One region of the Pseudomonas arsenicoxydans genome, then DNA from elsewhere that is predicted to be linked to it. Evidence: predicted binding sites of a transcription regulator. Region 1 holds the regulator's gene; the other holds the start of a gene.
The links. The regulator sigma-54, encoded in region 1, starts transcription at its own class of promoters, with help from an activator protein. The targets are predictions, from matches to a motif close to ANTGGCATNNANNTTGCTNT.

Region 1 (9,859 bases):
ACAACAACACCACCCAAGGCGAGAAAATCGTCTACGACACCGTCAAGAAGCTTGCGAGCGCTGGTCGCGCCACAGGCAACAAAGTCACCGAAGCGCGTCCACGCATCGACATGGTGATCCAGCCCAAGCCGAAAACCGACGCGAAAAAGGCTCCATAATGGCAACTCTGAAAGCTCAGCATCTGGCCAAGAGCTACAAGAGCCGCCAGGTCGTGCGTGATGTCAGCCTGTCGATCGACAGCGGTCAGATCGTCGGCCTGCTGGGTCCTAACGGCGCCGGCAAGACCACCTGCTTCTATATGATTGTCGGCCTGGTGCAGGCCGACCAGGGTCGCGTACTGATCGATGACCTGGACGTAAGCCACCAGCCAATGCACGGTCGTGCAAAAGCCGGTATCGGCTATCTTCCGCAAGAAGCGTCGATTTTTCGCAAACTCTCGGTGGCCGACAACATCATGGCCATCCTCGAGACCCGCAAGGAGCTCGACAAGGACGGTCGTCGCAAGGAACTGGAAAGCCTGCTACAGGAATTCCATATCAGCCACATCCGTGACAACCTCGGCATGAGCCTCTCCGGTGGTGAGCGCCGCCGCGTGGAAATCGCACGCGCCCTGGCCACCAACCCGAAATTCATCCTGCTCGACGAACCGTTCGCCGGCGTGGACCCGATTTCGGTAGGCGACATCAAACAGATCATCTACCACCTCAAGGCCAAAGGCATTGGCGTGCTGATCACCGACCACAACGTCCGTGAAACCCTGGATATCTGCGAAACCGCCTACATCGTCAACGATGGACAGCTCATTGCCGAAGGCGACTCCGCCACCATCCTGGCCAATGACCTGGTGAAAGAAGTCTATCTGGGCCATGAGTTCCGCCTGTAAGCACTCAGGTGTCTGGCAGGTCGCCCGAGCGCTCGTCTCGATAAAAAATCAACATTTTTTTATTGTTACGGCGCTCTAGGCAAACGCTGCAGTTTCGGGCATATAATTTGCTTATGTTTGGCGCTCCGGCGCCCTGTAGTGGATGGCGCATGTGCGCCGGCGAATAAGGTGTTTAGCCCCTGCCATGAAACCATCGCTAGTCTTGAGAATGGGCCAGCAGCTGACGATGACACCGCAGCTGCAACAGGCCATCCGCCTGCTCCAATTGTCGACCCTGGACCTGCAACAGGAAATCCAGGAGGCCCTGGAGTCCAATCCGATGCTCGAACGCCAGGAAGAAGGCGACGACTTCGATAACGCCGACCCCTTGGCCGACAAAGCCGAACAGCAACCCAACGCCGATGTTTCAGAGCCCTCCTACCAGGAAACCGCCCCGACGGTGGACAACCTCGAGGAAGGTGACTGGAATGAGCGTATTCCCAACGAGCTGCCCGTCGATACGGCATGGGAAGACGTTTATCAGACCAGCGCCAGCAGCCTGCCGAGCAGCGATGACGACGAGTGGGATTTCACTACCCGCACATCAGCCGGTGAAAGCCTGCAAAGCCATTTGCTGTGGCAGCTGAACCTGGCACCGATGTCCGACACCGATCGCTTGATCGCCGTAACCCTGATCGATTGCATCAACAATCAGGGCTACCTGGACGAAACCCTCGAGGAAATCCTCGAAGCCTTCGATCCGGAACTGGACATCGAACTGGACGAAATCGAAGCCGTCCTGCATCGCATCCAGCAGTTCGAGCCTGCCGGTATCGGCGCCCGCAACCTGGGCGAATGCCTGCTGCTGCAACTGCGCCAGCTGCCAGCCAAGACACCTTGGCTGGCGGAAGCCAAGCGCCTGGTCACTGACTACATCGATCTGCTCGGTAGCCGCGACTACAGCCAGCTGATGCGCCGCATGAAGCTCAAGGAAGATGAACTGCGCCAGGTGATCGAACTGGTGCAGAGCCTCAATCCGCGCCCGGGCTCACAAATCGAGTCCAGCGAAGCCGAATACGTCGTCCCTGACGTGATCGTGCGCAAGGACAACGAGCGCTGGCTGGTCGAGCTGAATCAGGAATCGGTGCCACGGCTGCGGGTCAACGCCCAATATGCCGGGTTTGTGCGCCGTGCCGACACCAGCGCCGACAACACCTTCATGCGCAATCAATTGCAAGAAGCACGCTGGTTCATCAAGAGCCTGCAAAGCCGCAACGAAACCCTGATGAAAGTGGCCACCCAAATCGTCGAGCATCAGCGCGGCTTCCTGGAGTACGGTGACGAAGCGATGAAACCGCTGGTCCTGCACGACATCGCCGAAGCGGTGGGCATGCACGAGTCGACGATTTCACGGGTGACCACACAGAAATTCATGCATACCCCTCGGGGCATATATGAACTGAAATACTTTTTTTCCAGCCACGTCAGCACCTCCGAAGGCGGCGAATGCTCGTCCACGGCGATCCGCGCAATCATCAAAAAACTGGTTGCGGCGGAAAATCAGAAAAAGCCGTTGAGTGACAGCAAGATCGCTGGTTTACTGGAGGCACAAGGCATTCAGGTGGCTCGCCGCACCGTCGCCAAGTACCGCGAATCCCTCGGGATCGCGCCTTCGAGCGAACGCAAGCGGTTGATGTAGAGCCACGCCACAGCGTTCCAGTGGTAGATCATCTGATCTACCGCTTTATGCACTGGCAACGAAGGAGAAGCTGTATGCAAGTCAACATCAGTGGACACCAACTGGAAGTGACCGAACCTCTTCGCACCTACATCGGCGAAAAACTCGAACGATTAGAGAGGCATTTCGACAAGATCACCAACGTGCAAGTCACGATGTGCGTCGAAAAGCTGAAGCAGAAAATCGAAGCCACGTTGCATATTCCCGGCAGCGAAGTGGTCGCGAACGCGGAACATACCGATATGTACGCGGCGATCGACTTACTGACCGACAAGCTCGATAAACAACTCAAAAAGCATAAGGAAAAGACCCAAAGCCTGCTCCAGGGCGCTACCGGTCGTTAACACTCCCAACCCATGATCCGACTTGAAAACATCCTGACCCCCGGCCGTTCTCTCGTGAACGTGCCGGGCGGCAGTAAAAAGAAAGCCCTCGAGCAAATTGCCAACCTGATCGCCCGGGAAGTGCCGGATCTGGAGATGCAAGATGTCTTCGAAGCTTTGATTGCCCGTGAAAAACTCGGTTCAACCGGTTTTGGCAACGGCATCGCCATCCCCCACTGTCGCCTCAAGGGCTGCACCTCGCCCATCAGTGCATTGATGCACCTCGACGCACCCATTGATTTCGACGCCATCGACGGCGCCCCGGTTGACCTGCTGTTCGTACTGCTGGTCCCGCAGGCCGCTACCGATGCGCACCTGGAGCTACTGCGCCAGATCGCCAGCATGCTCGATCGCAAGGAAGTGCGCGAAAAACTGCGCAGCGCCCCGAGTAATGAAGCCTTGTATCAGGTCGTCCTGAGCGAGCAAAACGGTCATTAATCATGCGCTTGATCATTGTCAGTGGCCGCTCCGGCTCAGGTAAAAGTACCGCACTCGATGTTCTCGAGGACAACGGCTACTACTGCATCGACAACCTGCCTGCCGGGTTGCTGCCGGAACTCGCCGAGCGCGCACTGATTCATACCGAACTCGCACAACCGCTGGTTGCCGTATCCATCGATGCCCGCAACCTGCCCAGTCATCTGTCGCGATTTCCGGAACTGCTGGAAGAAGTCCGCAGCCGGCACATCAAATGCGATGTGCTGTACCTGGACGCCGACGAAGAAACGTTGCTCAAACGGTTTTCGGAAACCCGCCGTCGCCACCCGCTCAGTACCGCCCACCGTTCGTTGGCCGAGGCGATTCAGGACGAAACCAGTTTGCTGGGGCCGATTGCCGACCTGGCCGACCTGAAAGTCAACACCACCAACCTGAACCTGTATCAGCTGCGCGACACCATCAAGCTGCGCCTGCTGAACCAGCCGGACAGCGGCACTGCATTTCTGGTCGAGTCGTTCGGATTCAAGCGAGGCATGCCGGTCGACGCAGACCTGGTGTTCGACGTGCGCTGCCTGCCCAACCCTTACTGGAAACCGGAGTTGCGCGAGCTGTCCGGGCTTGATCAACCGGTAGCCGAGTACCTGGCGGCGCAACCGGACGTCGAAGAGATGTTCCAGGACATTTCCTCCTACCTGCTAAAATGGCTGCCGCGCTTCGCCGCGAGCAACCGTGCTTATGTCACCATTGCCATTGGCTGCACCGGCGGGCATCACCGCTCCGTCTACCTGACCGAACGTCTGGGCCAGGTTCTGCAACAATCCCTGAAGAACGTCCAGGTCCGCCACCGCGACCTCAGCTAAAGGATTCACATCGCGATGCCTGCTCTGGAAATCGAAATCATCAACAAGCTGGGCCTACATGCCCGCGCGTCGGCAAAATTCGTTGGCGTTGCTGGTCAGTTCAAGGATTGCACGATCAGAGTGGGACGCACGCCAGAATCCACCGTCGACGGCAAAAGCATCATGGCCATGATGATGCTCGCGGCCGGCAAGGGCACGAAGATCCACCTCAGCACTGAAGGCGAGCAGGAACAGGAAGCGCTGGATGCCTTGGTGAAGTTGATCAACAACTACTTCGACGAAGGCGAGTAACACCGCCCCCTTTGTGCAGCATTGCTCCGACAAGGCGCTGTGCAAGACGCAATAAAAAAGGCGCGTCACCCAATCGGGTGACGCGCCTTTTTTTGCGCAGCGATAAGCGTTAGCTACCGGCCACGGTCATCCGCTCGATCAACACCGAGCCAGTACGAATGTTGCTGCGCAGCTCCAGGTCATTACCCACCGCAACGATCTGCTTGAACATGTCGCGCATGTTGCCGGCAATGGTCACTTCCTGGACCGCGAACTGGATTTCGCCGTTCTCGACCCAATAACCGGCCGCGCCACGGGAATAATCGCCGGTGACCATGTTCAGGCCCTGGCCCATCAACTCGGTGACCAGCAAGCCGCGCCCCATGCGGCGTAGCAATGCCGCCTGATCTTCGTCGCCATGGGTGACGAAGAGGTTGTGCACGCCGCCTGCGTTAGCGGTGCTTGGCATGCCGAGCTTACGGCCGGAATAGGTGCCGAGGATGTACGACACCAATTCGCCCTTTTCGACGAACGGCTTGGCATAGGTCGCCAGGCCATCACCGTCGAACGCCGAACTGCCCATGGCGCGCATCAAATGCGGACGTTCATCGATGGTTAGCCATTCCGGGAACAGCTTTTGCCCCAGGGTGCCTTCAAGGAACGACGATTTGCGATACAGGCTGCCGCCGGAAATCGCCGACAGGAAACTGCCGAACAAACCACCGGCCAGCTCCGCCGAAAACAGCACCGGTACTTCGCAAGTCGGCACCGGACGCGCGCCCAGGCGGCTCGCGGCGCGTTGTGCGGCGCGCTGGCCAATGCTCACAGGATCGGCCAGCAAATTGCCCTGACGGTTCACGTCATACCAGTAATCGCGCTGCATCTGCCCGTCGGCCTCGGCGATCATGACGCAGCTCAGGCTGTGACGAGTCGACGCATAGCCGCCGATAAACCCGTGGCTGTTGCCGTAAACCCGGCAGCCTTGATGGGTGCTGAGGGTCGTACCATCAGCATTCTTGATCCGGCTGTCGGCCGCAAACGCCGCCGCTTCACAGGTCAGCGCCTGCTCGATGGCCTGCTCCGGGGTAATGTCCCATTGGTGGAACAGGTCGAAATCCGGCAGATCCCGGGCCATCAACGCGGCATCGGCCAGGCCTGACGCTTCATCTTCCGAGGTGTGCTTGGCGATGGCCAGCGCCGCAGCGACGGTTTCGCGAATGGCTTCCGGGCCACTGGCCGATGTACTGGCCGAGCCTTTGCGCTGACCAACGTACAAGGTGATGCCAAAGCCCTGATCGCGGTTGAATTCGACGGTTTCGACTTCGCGCTGACGCACCGAAGTGGACAGGCCCTGCTCCAGCGACACCGCCACTTCACAGGCACTGGCGCCCTGGCGCTTGGCTTCAGCGATGATCTGCTCGACTTGTTCTTGCAGTGCCGGCAACGCTTGTGGGCCGACGCTTTCAACTGCACTCATGCTGTTCTCCACTCAAATTCTGCTTTCGGCTAGGGCCTTCGAGCGACCGGGCCGGACAAGCGGCCCCCGACTGGTTATCATGGCGGCGTTTCTTTGCGGACGGCCACCATGGTTGATTCTTACGACGACTCCCTCGATACGGGAGAAAAAAGCAAATCCCAGGTCAAACGCGAGCTTCATGCTCTGGTTGACCTCGGCGAGCGCCTTACAACGCTCAAGCCTGACTTGCTGGCAAAACTGCCGCTGACCGACGCTATGCGCCGGGCACTGGCCGATGCGCCCAAGCACACCGCGAATATCGCGCGTAAACGGCACCTTATGTTCATTGGCAAACTGATGCGCGATCAGGACACTGACGCCATTCTGTCCTTGCTCGATCAACTCGATGCCTCCACCCGGCAGTACAACGAACGTTTCCACGGTCTGGAACGCTGGCGCGATCGTTTGATCGCGGGCGACGATGCAGTCCTGGAGAAGTTCGTACTCGACTACCCGGAGGCTGATCGTCAGCAGTTGCGCTCCCTGATCCGTCAGGCCCAGCACGAACTGGCGACCAACAAGCCTCCGGCATCGAGCCGTAAAATCTTCAAATACATCCGTGAGCTGGACGAGACTCAACGCGGCCTGCGTTGATGCTCGAATCGGGTGAGTCGCCAAGCGGCTCACCCGAAGCTCCATCCTGTTTACGATCCTGTGCCACCCACAGTGATCGCATCGATTTTCAGCGTTGGCTGGCCGACACCCACCGGCACCGACTGCCCATCCTTGCCGCATGTCCCCACACCGCTGTCCAGCGCCAGATCATTGCCGACCATCGACACCTTGCTCATGGCTTCCGGGCCGTTGCCGATCAACGTCGCGCCTTTGACCGGGGCGGTAATCTTGCCGTCTTCGATCAAGTACGCCTCGCTGGTGGAGAACACGAACTTGCCGCTGGTGATGTCTACCTGGCCACCACCGAGGTTAGCGCAATAGATGCCGCGCTTTACCGAGGCAATGATTTCCGCCGGGTCGCTTTCGCCCGCCAGCATGTAGGTGTTGGTCATGCGCGGCATCGGCAAGTGCGCGTAGGATTCACGGCGGCCGTTACCGGTGCGGGCAACGCCCATCAGACGTGCATTGAGCTTGTCCTGCATGTAGCCCTTGAGTACGCCGTTCTCGATCAGCGTGGTGCACTCGGTCGGGGTGCCCTCGTCGTCGACGCTCAGGGAGCCGCGACGGCCTGCCAACGTACCGTCATCGACGATGGTGCAGAGCTTGGACGCGACCATCTCGCCCATGCGCCCGCTGTAGGCGGAACTGCCCTTGCGGTTGAAGTCGCCTTCCAGGCCGTGACCGACCGCTTCGTGCAGCAGCACGCCGGACCAGCCCGACCCCAACACCACCGGCAACGTACCGGCCGGCGCCGGAATCGCTTCAAGGTTGACCAGCGCCTGACGCAACGCTTCACGGGCGTACCCCATGGCACGGTCATCGCTGAGGAAATAACGGTAATCGGTCCGACCGCCACCGCCATGACCACCGCGCTCGCGGCGACCGTTCTGCTCGACGATCACGCTGACGTTAAAGCGCACCAACGGCCGTACATCCGCCGCCAGACCGCCATCCGTCGAGGCCACGAGGATTCGCTCCCAGACGCCGGCCATGCTCACGGTCACTTGCTGAATACGCGGGTCGAGGGCGCGCGTCGCGACGTCGATGCGTTTAAGCAACTCGACTTTCTCGGCGCGCGTCATCACTTCCAAAGGATTGTCCGGCCCATATAACTGGGCGACATCAGCCGTGGTGAACGCCTGCACCGTGCCATTTTGCCCGGCGCGCGAGATCGAGCGCGCAGCACGTGCCGCCGCGCCCAAGGCTTCCAGCGTGATCGCATTGCTGTAGGCAAATCCGGTTTTTTCACCCGATTGCGCACGAACGCCGACGCCCTGATCGAGGTTGAAGCTGCCTTCCTTGACGATCCCGTCTTCCAGCGCCCAGGACTCGGAGATCTGTCCCTGGAAATACAGGTCGGCGGCATCGATGCCCGGGCCGGCCAGATCGCCGAGTACACCTTGCAGGCTTTCGATGGTTACGCCGCCGGGCGCCAGGAGGTGTTCACTGACTGAGGACAACAACTCGCTCATATGCTTTACGCCTTAAATTCATCGTTCTGAGGCAGGTCGCTGGGCGCCCTGCGAGAAAAAGCGCCGGTGACTGGACACCGGCATCCGCGCCCTGATGGACGCCTGTTCGCTGCTATCGCGTTCGGCCAGCAGCACGGCCTCGCCTTGATCCTGTTGCGCCAGCACGCGGCCCCAGGGGTCGATGATCGCGGCATGGCCAAAGGTTTCTCGCGGCCCCGGATGCGTCCCACCCTGAGCGGCCGCGAGTATGTAACATTGAGTCTCGATGGCCCGTGCGCGGATCAGCACATCCCAATGCGCAGCGCCGGTTACCGCCGTAAAAGCCGATGGCGCGGTAATCAACTGCGCGCCGCCAGCCCGTAATTCGCTATACAGTTCCGGGAAACGCAGGTCATAACACACCGTCAGGCCAACCCGGCCGACGGGCGTATCGGCTAACACCACGCCGCTGCCATAAGCATAGTCATCGGACTCGCGATAACGCCCCCGATTGTCCGCAACGTCCACGTCGAACAGGTGCAGCTTGTCGTAACGCGCCACGGTCTCACCCTGGTCGTTCACCAACAGCGAGCAGGCATGCACCTTGGCCGTCGGTTGATCCAGCGGCGGCAACGGCAATGTGCCGGCCACTATCCATAACTTGAGGTCGCGGGCGGTCTGTTTCAACCAGGGCAGGATCGGGCCTTCACCCAAGGCCTCGGCGCGACCGATGTCGGCAATGTCGCGACGGCCCATGGCGGCGAAGTTTTCTGGCAGCACCACAAGCTGTGCACCACCGGCTGCTGCCTGCTCGAGCAGATGGCGGGCCCGGGCGAGATTGGCCAGCACATCGCTCTGGCTGACCATTTGAATCACCGCAAAAGACATGGCCTTTTCCTAATCTGGAATCAACACATACCTGTAGGAGCTGTCGAGTGAAACGAGGCTGCGATCTTTTGATCTCGATCCTAAAAAACAAAATCAAAAGATCGCAGCCTCGTTTCACTCGACAGCTCCTACGAGGAACTTACGGCCATGCTACTCCATCGGCCTGAAGCGTGGCGCTGTCAAAAAGGTTTGTCGTAGGTGATTTTCGGCTCTTTCCACGGACCTTTGACCGTGTATTTGACGCTGGCGAAACGTGCCACACGGTCTCCGATCAACTTGTCGATCAGGAACAGCGCGCCGCCAATTGCCGGTGCGCCGACGATCAACGCGGCAATCGGCAGGTTGTTGGTCACCGGCAACGTCACCAGCAACTTGGCATCGATCTGGTCACCGACAAGGTTCAGCGTGCCGTTGAGCTCAACATTGCTTGAAGGACCGGTCATCTGGATGGGCTCCTTGGTCACGTAAACGCCGTTGGTCGCGACCAGCAGGCCTTTGACCCGGTCATAACTCAGGCCTTTGCCAAACAAGTCGGAGAAGTCCAGGCGCAGACGGCGACCGATGGAGTTGAAGTTGAGCAGGCCGAAAACCCGCAGGGCCTGGGCACCGCCCTCGACCTCAACGAACTGGCCTTTGCTCAGCGATGCATCCAGGGTGCCGGAGAAACGCTTGCTCGCCAGCCAGGCCGGGGAGCCCGTCCAGCGACCGTCGACGTCCATACGAAACTCTTCGCTGGTGACGCTCGGCGCAAAACCCCAGCCTTTGAGTACATCGGCAAGGTTCTTGCCGCTGATTCGTCCCTTGAACCAACTGCTGGAGCTCCCCGGAATGCCTTCCC
Region 2 (9,859 bases), 3.1 Mb from region 1:
GCGACGCGCCCAGTCGAGGTAGGTTTTCGACAGGTCGACGCTGGTGGTGCTGCGAGCGCCGCCCTTGGCCGCGTGAACACTGGCGGTCGCGGTGTAGCAATACAGGTTGAGGAAGCGCTTGCCGGCCGCCTCTTTCTGAATCCGCATGCGCATTGGGCGGTGGTCGAGGAACAGTCCGGTGTCGAGGTAGTCGGTCAGGTTGACCAGCAACTTCACACCGCCTTCGTTGACCTCGACGAATTTGCCCTGCGCCGCTTGGCGTTCGTACTGCTTGGTGCCGCTTTGGCGCTCGCGGCGCTTGACCACTACCCGGCTCTTGTCGATGTTCAAGGCCTGCGGAATGGCCGCCAGGGCATCGAACATGCGCGCCGAGGCTTTTTCCGGGTCGATGGATTTCGGCGCGGCGTATTCCTGGACGTGGACCCAATCCTGATAGAGGTCGATGGCCATGGAATATTCCGGCATGTCGGCATCGTAGACGCGATAGCAGTCGATGCCTTCGCGCTTGACCCACTTGCCCAGCGCCTTGAGATTCTTTTGCAGGCGGTTGGCAAACATCTGCCCGCCTTCGCTCAAGCGCGGCTGCTCGATCACCACCGGGGCCGGTTTGATCGGGTTGCCGTTCTTGTTGTACTTCTCGTACTTGCCCGGTGCCACGTCGTTGTCGGCGACTTCGACTTCAGCTTGCTCGCGCTCGACCTGACGTTGTTCCGGGGTGCGACGCTCGCCGGTGACGAACTGGTCCGGGGTGACCTTGATCAGCAACAGTTTGCACGGCAAGGCGCCGTTCCAGAACGAATACTGCTTGAAGCTGCGGATGCCCATGCGCTTGCCCAGTTCCGGGGCGCCGGTGAAGACGGCCGCTTCCCAGTTCAGGCAAGCCTGACGCAGGCGCTCGCCGAGGTTCTGGTAGAGATAAAGCAGACTTGCTTCGTCGCCCAGACGCTCGCCGTATGGAGGGTTGCAGATCACCAGGCCTTTCTGGTTCTGGTCCGGACGTGGCTCGAACGTGGCGACTTCGCCCTGGTAGATCTTGATCCACTCGCTCAGGCCCGCACGCTCAACGTTGTTGCGGCCCGGCTGAATCAGCCGCGGGTCAGCTTCGTAACCGCGAATCCACAGCGGTGGCTTGGCCAGGCCGGCGGCGGCGCGTTCGGTGGCCTCTTCGTGGAGTTTTTTCCACAGTGCCGGTACGTGACCGAGCCAAGCGGTAAAACCCCACTGCTCGCGACGCAGGTTCGGCGCCATGTCGGCAGCGATCATGGCCGCTTCGACCAGGAACGTACCCACACCGCACATCGGGTCAGCCAGTGCGCCGCCTTCGGCCGCAATGCGTGGCCAGCCGGAGCGGATCAGGATCGCGGCCGCAAGGTTTTCCTTAAGCGGCGCCGCGCCTTGCTGCAAGCGATAACCGCGCTGGTGCAGGCTGTGGCCGGACAGGTCGAGCGAGAGAATGGCTTCGCCACGGTCCAGGCGCAGGTGAATGCGCAGGTCCGGGTTGAGCTTGTCGATGGACGGACGATCGCCTTGCGGGGTGCGCAGTTTGTCGACGATGGCGTCTTTGACTTTCAAGGCACCGAAGTGGGTGTTGTCGATGCCCGAGCCATGGCCGCTGAACTCGACGGCCAGGGTGCCGTCGTTGAGCATGTGGTCTTGCCACTCGATGTCGAGCACGCCGTGATACAGGTCTTCAGCGTCCTTCATCGGGAAACGCTTGAGCACCAGCAGCACCCGGTTCGCCAGACGCGACCACAGGCACAGGCGATAAGCGGTTTCCATGGTGGCCATGCCGCGCACAGCCGAGGTGTGCTCACGCGCGTCTTCAAGGCCAAGCCCGACGGCTTCCTCGATGAGCAGGCCTTCAAGGCCTTTGGGGCAAGTGAGGAAGATTTCGAATTGATCGGACATTGGAATTTCAAAGCCTTTAGCTAAGTGAACCGGCAACGCATTGCCGGCCCGGTTTTCAATCAGGCGCTTTTCTAAAAGAGCGCCCGCGTGGCACGAAGGTGTGCCGTCCCACCCCTGCAAGCCCGGGTTAAAAGAGCTTAGATGCAAAGGCAGATAAAAAAGTTGATGCAACAAAATGTCATAAACCGACCCTTCGTCGAATAATGCCTCCGGGCAACGCGAGACATTCTCAGCAAGGGATTGGCGCCATCATCCAGCGCGGGGCTGATCATACCGGGGTTTGGTCAATAAACACGGGCAAACATCGTGTTACTTATGGCCATACCACCTTAATGGTTACGTCCTTATGACAAAACGATCATTCCATCGGTGTGACGCATTGGTTAGAACTCAATACAGGTTGACGCCGCAACGACGTCAATACCTTGGCTCGCGACGCCGGCAGCGAGCCCCAACGGCAGGATTTTTTCTGCCAGACCTCAATTGAGGTCGACGCGATAAATACAGTCAACAAGTGAGGGCAACACCCTATGAGAAGACTTAAGCGTGATCCGTTGGAAAGAGCATTTTTGCGCGGATATCAATATGGCGTTGGTGGAAAATCCCGTGAGCTTTGCCCATTTACTCTACCGTCGGTACGCCAAGCCTGGATTAACGGCTGGCGAGAAGGACGCGGCGACAACTGGGACGGTATGACCGGCACTGCGGGAATCCACAGACTCAACGAACTTCACGCCGTCGGCTAATTTACAGGGCCAAACACTCCGACACGACAATCTGATTACTGCATGACTTAACCACGCACGCCCCATCCGGGCGGCGGGCTCCGGCCCAGGGGCACCTTCGAGGTGCCCTTTTTTATGCCTGCTCACCTATCCCTGTAGGAGCTGTGTAAGGTCAGCGTAGCGCTGCGATGGCGTCGACGGACTCGCGAATCAGCGCCGGGCCTTTGTAGATGAAACCGGAATACAGCTGCACCAGGCTCGCGCCCGCGGCGATTTTCTCAGCCGCGTGCTTGCCTTCGGTGATGCCGCCCACGGCGATGATCGGCAAGCGACCGGCGAGTTCCGATGCCAGTACCTTAACGGTGTGGGTGCTTTTTTCGCGAACCGGCGCGCCAGACAGACCGCCCGCCTCCTCGCCATGCTCCAGGCCTTCGACGCCCACGCGGCTCAGGGTGGTATTGGTGGCGATCACCGCGTCCATCCCGGTTTCGATCAATGCTTGCGCGACCTGCGCGGTTTCTTCATCGGTCATGTCCGGTGCGATCTTGATCGCCAGCGGCACGTGTTTACCGTGGCGCAATGCAAGTTCCGCGCGACGGGTCGCCAGGTCTGCCAGCAACTGCTTGAGCGAGTCGCCGAACTGCAAGCTGCGCAGGCCCGGGGTGTTCGGCGAGCTGACGTTGACCGTCACGTAGCTGGCGTGGGCGTAGACCTTGTCCAGGCAGATCAGGTAGTCGTCGACCGCTCGCTCAACCGGCGTGTCGAAGTTCTTGCCGATGTTGATGCCCAGCACGCCCTTGTACTTGGCGGCTGCCACACGGGCCAACAGGTGATCGACACCGAGGTTGTTGAAACCCATGCGGTTGATGATCGCCTCGGCCTCCGGCAGACGGAAAATCCGTGGTTTCGGGTTGCCCGGCTGCGGGCGCGGGGTAATGGTGCCGATTTCAACGAACCCGAAACCCAGTTGCGCGAAGCCGTCGATGGCCGCGCCATTCTTGTCCAGGCCGGCCGCCAGACCGACCGGGTTCGGGAAGTCCAGGCCCATGACCTTCACCGGCATTCTCGCCGGAGCCTTGCACAGCAAGCCGTTGAGGCCCAAACGCCCGCCCGCGCCGATCAGGTCCAGGGACAGATCGTGGGAGGTTTCCGGGGAAAGTTTGAACAACAGCTGACGGGCCAGGGTGTACATGGGCGGCTTTGACTCGAATGGCGGCGAAATGAGGCGGCGATTATAGCCGGGCATCGGGGTCGCAAGCGAGGCACGCGGCAAAATCAAGGGGCGATGGCATATGCCTTGCACCGACATAGGCATCAGCACTCATGCCAACGGCGGGATGAGTGCAAGGACAATGGCGTCGTCACAAGGCTTTGCTCGCGCAAGGGTCTCGGGCGACGTTTTTTTTTGGAAGGTGTTTTAGTCATGAATGAAACCACAGCGGGCCCACTCGCCTGGGTCAACGGTAGCGATGCCCCGGAAAAGACCGAAATCAACCTCGGCTTCATGGCCCTGACAGACTGCGCCTCCGTGGTGGTCGCGGCTACGCAGGGTTTCGCCCAGCCTTACGGCCTGACCCTGAACCTCAAGCGCCAATCGTCCTGGGCCAACCTGCGGGACAAACTGGTCAGCGGCGAACTCGATGCCGCGCATAGCCTGTATGGCCTGATCTACGCCGTACACCTGGGCATCGGCGGTGTAGCCGCCACCGATATGGCGGTGTTGATGGGGCTGAATCAGAACGGTCAGAGCATCAACCTCTCCCATGGCTTGCAAGCGTTGGGCGTGACCAGTCCTGAAGCATTGGATCGGCACGTGCACCAAAGTCGCCCAAAACTGACCTTCGCCCAGACTTTCCCGACAAGCACCCACGCCATGTGGCTGTATTACTGGCTCGCGAGCCAGGGCATTCATCCGTTGCAAGACGTCGACAGTGTGGTGGTGCCGCCACCACAAATGGTCGCGCACCTGCAGGCGGGCCGCATCGATGGTTTCTGTGTCGGCGAGCCCTGGTCCGCCAGTGCGGTGAAGCAGAACCTGGGCTTTACCCTGGCGACGACCCAGACGATCTGGCCCGATCACCCGGAAAAAGTCCTCGGTTGCACCCGCGCCTTTGTCGAGCAATACCCGAACACGGCGCGGGCACTGGTGATGGCGATTCTGGAGGCCAGCCGCTTCATTGAAGAAAGCACCGAGAACCGACGCAGCACCGCCAAGCTGTTGAGCGCTCCGGAATACCTCGATGCGCCGCTCGATTGCATCGAGCCACGGTTGCTGGGTGATTACGCCGATGGGCTGGGCAATCGCTGGCAGGACCCGCACGCCCTGCGTTTCCATGGGGATGGCGAGGTCAACCTGCCGTACTTGTCCGACGGCATGTGGTTCATGACTCAATTTCGCCGCTGGGGCTTGTTGCGTGACGACCCGGATTACCTCGGCGTGGCCCGTCAGGTCCAACAACTGGACTTGTACCGTGAGGCGGCCGCGGCGGTCGGTGTTGCCGCCGAGGGTCAGGCCATGCGTGCCAGCCAACTGATCGACGGCAAAATCTGGGACGGCAGCGACCCGGCCGGTTACGCCCGCAGTTTCAAGTTGCACGCCATGAGCGACAGCTCGCACCGATTTGCCACCCGCTGACAGGAGACTGCGAACATGTTGCGTATCCTGCTGATCAACGACACGGCGAAGAAAGTCGGTCGCCTGAAAGCCGCCCTCACCGAAGCCGGTTTTGAAGTCATCGATGAATCCGGCCTGACCATTGACCTGCCCGCACGCGTCGAAACGGTGCGTCCGGACGTGATCCTGATCGATACCGAGTCACCGAGCCGCGATGTGATGGAGCAAGTGGTGCTGGTCTCGCGCGACCAACCGCGGCCAATCGTGATGTTTACCGACGAACACGACCCCGACGTGATGCGTCAGGCGATCAAGTCCGGCGTCAGTGCCTACATCGTCGAAGGCATTCACGCACAACGCTTGCAGCCGATTCTCGACGTGGCGATGGCGCGCTTTGAAAGCGACCAGGCCTTGCGCGCCCAGCTCAACGCCCGGGATCAGCAACTGGCCGAGCGCAAGCGCATCGAGCTGGCTAAAGGGCTGCTGATGAAAATGAAGGAGTGCAACGAGGAAGAGGCCTACACCCTCATGCGCCGCCAGGCCATGAGCCGGCAGCAGAAGCTGATTCAGGTGGCGGAGCAGATCATTGCCATGAGTGAGTTGCTGGGCTAACCGATCGTTCCTACGCTCCGCGTGGGAATGCCGCCATGGACGCTCTGCGTCCGCTTCGAGCTGTGACGCAGAGCGTCACGAGATGCATTCCCACGCGGAGCGTGGGAACGATCAGATGCTGCGCGTGGAAACGATCATCCTGAACATGGCACAAATCTCGCTAAGTAATCACTACAGGTAACCAACGGCGGTTGCCCCACCTACGACAAAGACGTCGCTCACCTTATTTGCCCATGGCGAATCAGGTGGCGGCGTTTTTTAGTTTTTGGCCCCAGAGACCGGGGCCGGTGGTGCGGCCGATGCGGCGCCCCACCTGCAAGCTCATGACTCTTTCTCGAGACTCCCTACAGCTGAGGTGCGCGATGAATTCAAGCTTCTGGAAATCCGGCCATACCCCGACATTGTTCTCGGCCTTCCTCTATTTCGACCTGAGCTTCATGGTCTGGTACCTGCTCGGCCCGCTGGCGGTGCAGATCGCCGCCGACCTGCACCTGACCACCCAACAGCGCGGGATGGTGGTGGCCACGCCGATTCTGGCCGGTGCCGTGCTGCGTTTCATCATGGGCATGCTGGCTGATCGCCTGTCGCCAAAAACCGCCGGGCTGATCGGCCAGGTGATTGTTATCTGCGCCCTGTTCGGTGCCTGGAAACTCGGCATTCACAGCTACGAGCAAGCGCTGGTGCTGGGCCTGTTCCTCGGCATGGCCGGCGCGTCCTTCGCCGTCGCCCTGCCGTTGGCGTCGCAATGGTATCCACCGCAGCACCAAGGCAAAGCCATGGGCATCGCCGGTGCCGGTAACTCGGGCACTGTGCTGGCGGCATTGATTGCCCCAGTGCTGGCGGCGGCCTTCGGCTGGAGCAATGTGTTCGGTTTCGCCCTGATCCCGTTGATCCTGACCCTCATCGTCTTCGCCTGGCTGGCGAAAAACGCGCCTGAACGGCCAAAAGCCAAGTCCGTGTCCGACTACTTCAAAGCCCTGGGCGACCGCGACAGCTGGTGGTTCATGTTTTTCTACAGCGTGACCTTCGGCGGCTTCATTGGCCTGGCCAGCGCCCTGCCCGGCTACTTCAACGACCAATATGGCCTGAGCCCCGTGACCGCCGGTTACTACACCGCTGCCTGCGTATTCGGTGGCAGCCTGATGCGTCCATTGGGCGGCGCGCTGGCTGACCGTTTTGGTGGTATCCGCACATTGCTGGGCATGTACACGGTCGCGGCGGTCTGTATCGCGGCGGTGGGTTTCAACCTGCCAAGTTCCTACGCGGCACTGGCACTTTTCGTCTGCACCATGCTCGGTCTGGGCGCGGGTAACGGCGCGGTTTTCCAACTGGTGCCCCAGCGTTTTCGTCGTGAGATCGGCGTAATGACCGGTTTGATCGGCATGGCCGGCGGCATTGGCGGATTCGCCCTGGCGGCGGGCATGGGCGCGATCAAGCAAAGCACCGGCAGCTATCAATTGGCCTTGTGGCTGTTCGCCAGCCTCGGTGTCCTCGCCTGGTTCGGTCTGCACGGCGTGAAGCGTCGCTGGAGAACCACTTGGGGTTCGGCGGCAGTGACCGCTGCACGGGTCTGAGACGTTAATGAGCCTGCAACTGAGCTTTGCCGAAGCGAGCGCCATCGGTCCTCGCGCGGAAAACCAGGACGCCCTGCGCCTGGTCACGCCGGCCCCGGCGCTGGCGGCGAGCAAGGGTTACCTGTTCGCCATCGCCGACGGGGTCAGCCAATGCGCCGACGGCGGTCTCGCCGCACGCTCGACCTTGCAGGCCCTGGCGCTGGACTATTACGCCACCCCGGAAACCTGGGGTGTCGCGCAGGCACTGGATCGCCTGCTATTGGCGCAAAATCGCTGGTTGCAGGCCAATGGCGGCGGGCAACCGTTGCTCACCACCGTCAGTGCCCTGGTCATGCGTGGCCGGCGCTTTACCCTGGCCCACGTCGGCGATTGCCGGGTTTATCGCTGGCACGCCGACACCTTGCAACGGGTCAGCGAGGACCACGTCTGGGACCAGCCAGGCATGCAACATGTGCTCAAGCGTGCGCTGGGTCTCGATCAGCATCTGGTGCTGGATTTTCTCGACGGTGAACTGCGCCTCGATGAGAGCTTTGTGCTGCTCAGCGATGGCGTGTGGGCCGTCCTCGGCGACACCGCCATTGCCGCGATTCTGCGTGATCAGCCGGACCTTAACAGCGCGGCGCAGACCTTGGTCAACGCCGCGCACCTGGCCGGCAGTCAGGACAATGCCAGCGCCCTGCTGGTGCGGGTCGATGCCCTCGGTGAGACCAGCATTGGCGATGCGCTGATTCATTTGCAGCAATGGCCGCTGCCTCCGGCACTGAAACCGGGTCAGATGTTCGAGGGTTGGCAGGTCGACGGGATTCTCGGCCAGAGCCAGCAATCGCTGCTCTATCGGGTTCGCGACAGTCAGCAACAACCGTGGCTGCTGAAAACCTTGCCCGTTGCGTTGCGCGACGATCATCTGGCCGGGCAAGCGTTGCTGTCGGAAGAATGGTTTCTCAAACGTGTCGCCGGACGGCATTTTCCTGAAGTGCATGCCGCCAGTCAGCGTCAGCATTTGTACTACGTGATGCGCGAATATTCCGGGTCTACCCTCGCCGCCCTTCATGAGCGCGTGGAGCAGCTACCGTTGGCCCAGTGGCAAGATTTGGCTGAACGGCTGCTGCGGGCCGTCGGCATGCTCCATCGACGGCAAATCCTGCACCGCGACATCAAACCGGAAAACCTGTGGCTGGGGGACGACGGCGAATTGCGCCTGCTCGATTTCGGTCTCGCCTACTGCCCTGGCCTGTCTGAAGATCAACCGTCTGCTTTGCCCGGAACACCCAGCTATATCGCGCCGGAAGCCTTTCGCGGTGACCCGCCGTCCCAGCAACAGGATCTGTATGCAGTCGGTGTGACCTTATATTTCCTGCTGACCGGGCATTATCCCTATGGCGAGATCGAAGCCTTCCAGCGCCCACGGTTTGGTATCCCGATCAGCGCCAGTCGCTACCGCCCCGACCTGCCGGAATGGATCGCGCAAAGCATGGATCGTGCGGTTGCGGTGCAACCGGCCCAGCGCTTTGAAACCGCAGAGGAATGGCTGCTGGTGCTGGAACAGGGTGAACGACGCAGCTTGAGCGTGCGCCCCAGACCGCTGCTGGAGCGAGAGCCGCTGAAAGTCTGGCGGACGTTGGCGCTGGGGTCGTTGCTGGTCAATCTGGTGCTGCTGTACTTGATGTTTCATGGCTGAGTTTTTCACTGAATTCAAAAGATCGCAGCCTGCGGCAGCGCCTAAAGGTGCCCACGATCTCCTGCAAGACCTGCCGCAGGCTGCGATCTTTTGAATTTCTGCTTCAAAACCGAGCGTCGCGCCTTGAACCGGTGCACAAAAACACCCTCCTCCCCTGTCGTGAACCCATAAATCGGGCCTTTGCGAGACTTGGCACAACCGCTGCATTATCTTTTTCAACTTACATAAAGCCCAGCCTTCAACGACGAAGGATGCGCTTCCCGAGAGAACGGGACCAGGACAAAGGCGTCCTCGCTAGTTAGCTAGCGGGACGCCTTTTTTTGTTTGCGCAAAATTTGTCGAGCACGACCTGTACGCCCTGATAAGGCGGGTCCGAGCTCCCGGAGAACCTGAATGAAAAAACTAAAACTGGTGATGATCGGCAACGGCATGGCCGGGGTTCGCACCCTGGAGGAATTGCTCAAGCTGAGCAATGAGCTGTACGACATCACCGTCTTCGGCGCCGAACCCCATACCAATTACAACCGTATCCTGCTCTCGCCCGTCCTGGCCGGCGAACAAACCTTCGAAGAGATCGTGCTCAACGATCTGGACTGGTACCTGGAAAACAACATCAAGCTGCTGCTCAACCGCAAGGTGGTGGAGATCGACCGGGTCAAGCGCCGGGTCATCGCCGAAGACGGCACCGAGGCCGACTACGATCGCCTGCTGATCGCGACCGGATCAACCCCGTTCATCCTGCCGATTC

Region 2: the regulator sigma-54 is predicted to act here: its motif matches at 3,918-3,937, upstream of BLQ41_RS14615 (CmpA/NrtA family ABC transporter substrate-binding protein).

The regions. Positions count from the first base shown of each region.
Region 1 is NZ_LT629705.1:44,625-54,483, forward strand. Features, by position in the region: gene lptA (lipopolysaccharide transport periplasmic protein LptA) at 1-158, shown strand, start outside; gene lptB (LPS export ABC transporter ATP-binding protein) at 158-883, shown strand; gene BLQ41_RS00265 (RNA polymerase factor sigma-54) at 1,068-2,561, shown strand; gene hpf (ribosome hibernation-promoting factor, HPF/YfiA family) at 2,636-2,944, shown strand; gene ptsN (PTS IIA-like nitrogen regulatory protein PtsN) at 2,957-3,421, shown strand; gene rapZ (RNase adapter RapZ) at 3,424-4,281, shown strand; gene BLQ41_RS00285 (HPr family phosphocarrier protein) at 4,297-4,572, shown strand; gene pmbA (metalloprotease PmbA) at 4,682-6,028, opposite strand; gene yjgA (ribosome biogenesis factor YjgA) at 6,137-6,661, shown strand; gene tldD (metalloprotease TldD) at 6,712-8,154, opposite strand; gene BLQ41_RS00305 (carbon-nitrogen hydrolase family protein) at 8,173-9,021, opposite strand; gene BLQ41_RS00310 (YhdP family protein) at 9,201-9,859, opposite strand, start outside.
Region 2 is NZ_LT629705.1:3,126,293-3,136,151, reverse strand. Features, by position in the region: gene rlmKL (bifunctional 23S rRNA (guanine(2069)-N(7))-methyltransferase RlmK/23S rRNA (guanine(2445)-N(2))-methyltransferase RlmL) at 1-1,908, opposite strand, end outside; gene rmf (ribosome modulation factor) at 2,439-2,654, shown strand; gene BLQ41_RS14620 (quinone-dependent dihydroorotate dehydrogenase) at 2,806-3,825, opposite strand; gene BLQ41_RS14615 (CmpA/NrtA family ABC transporter substrate-binding protein) at 4,057-5,268, shown strand; gene BLQ41_RS14610 (ANTAR domain-containing response regulator) at 5,284-5,859, shown strand; gene BLQ41_RS14605 (nitrate/nitrite transporter) at 6,222-7,433, shown strand; gene BLQ41_RS14600 (bifunctional protein-serine/threonine kinase/phosphatase) at 7,441-9,111, shown strand; gene nirB (nitrite reductase large subunit NirB) at 9,505-9,859, shown strand, end outside.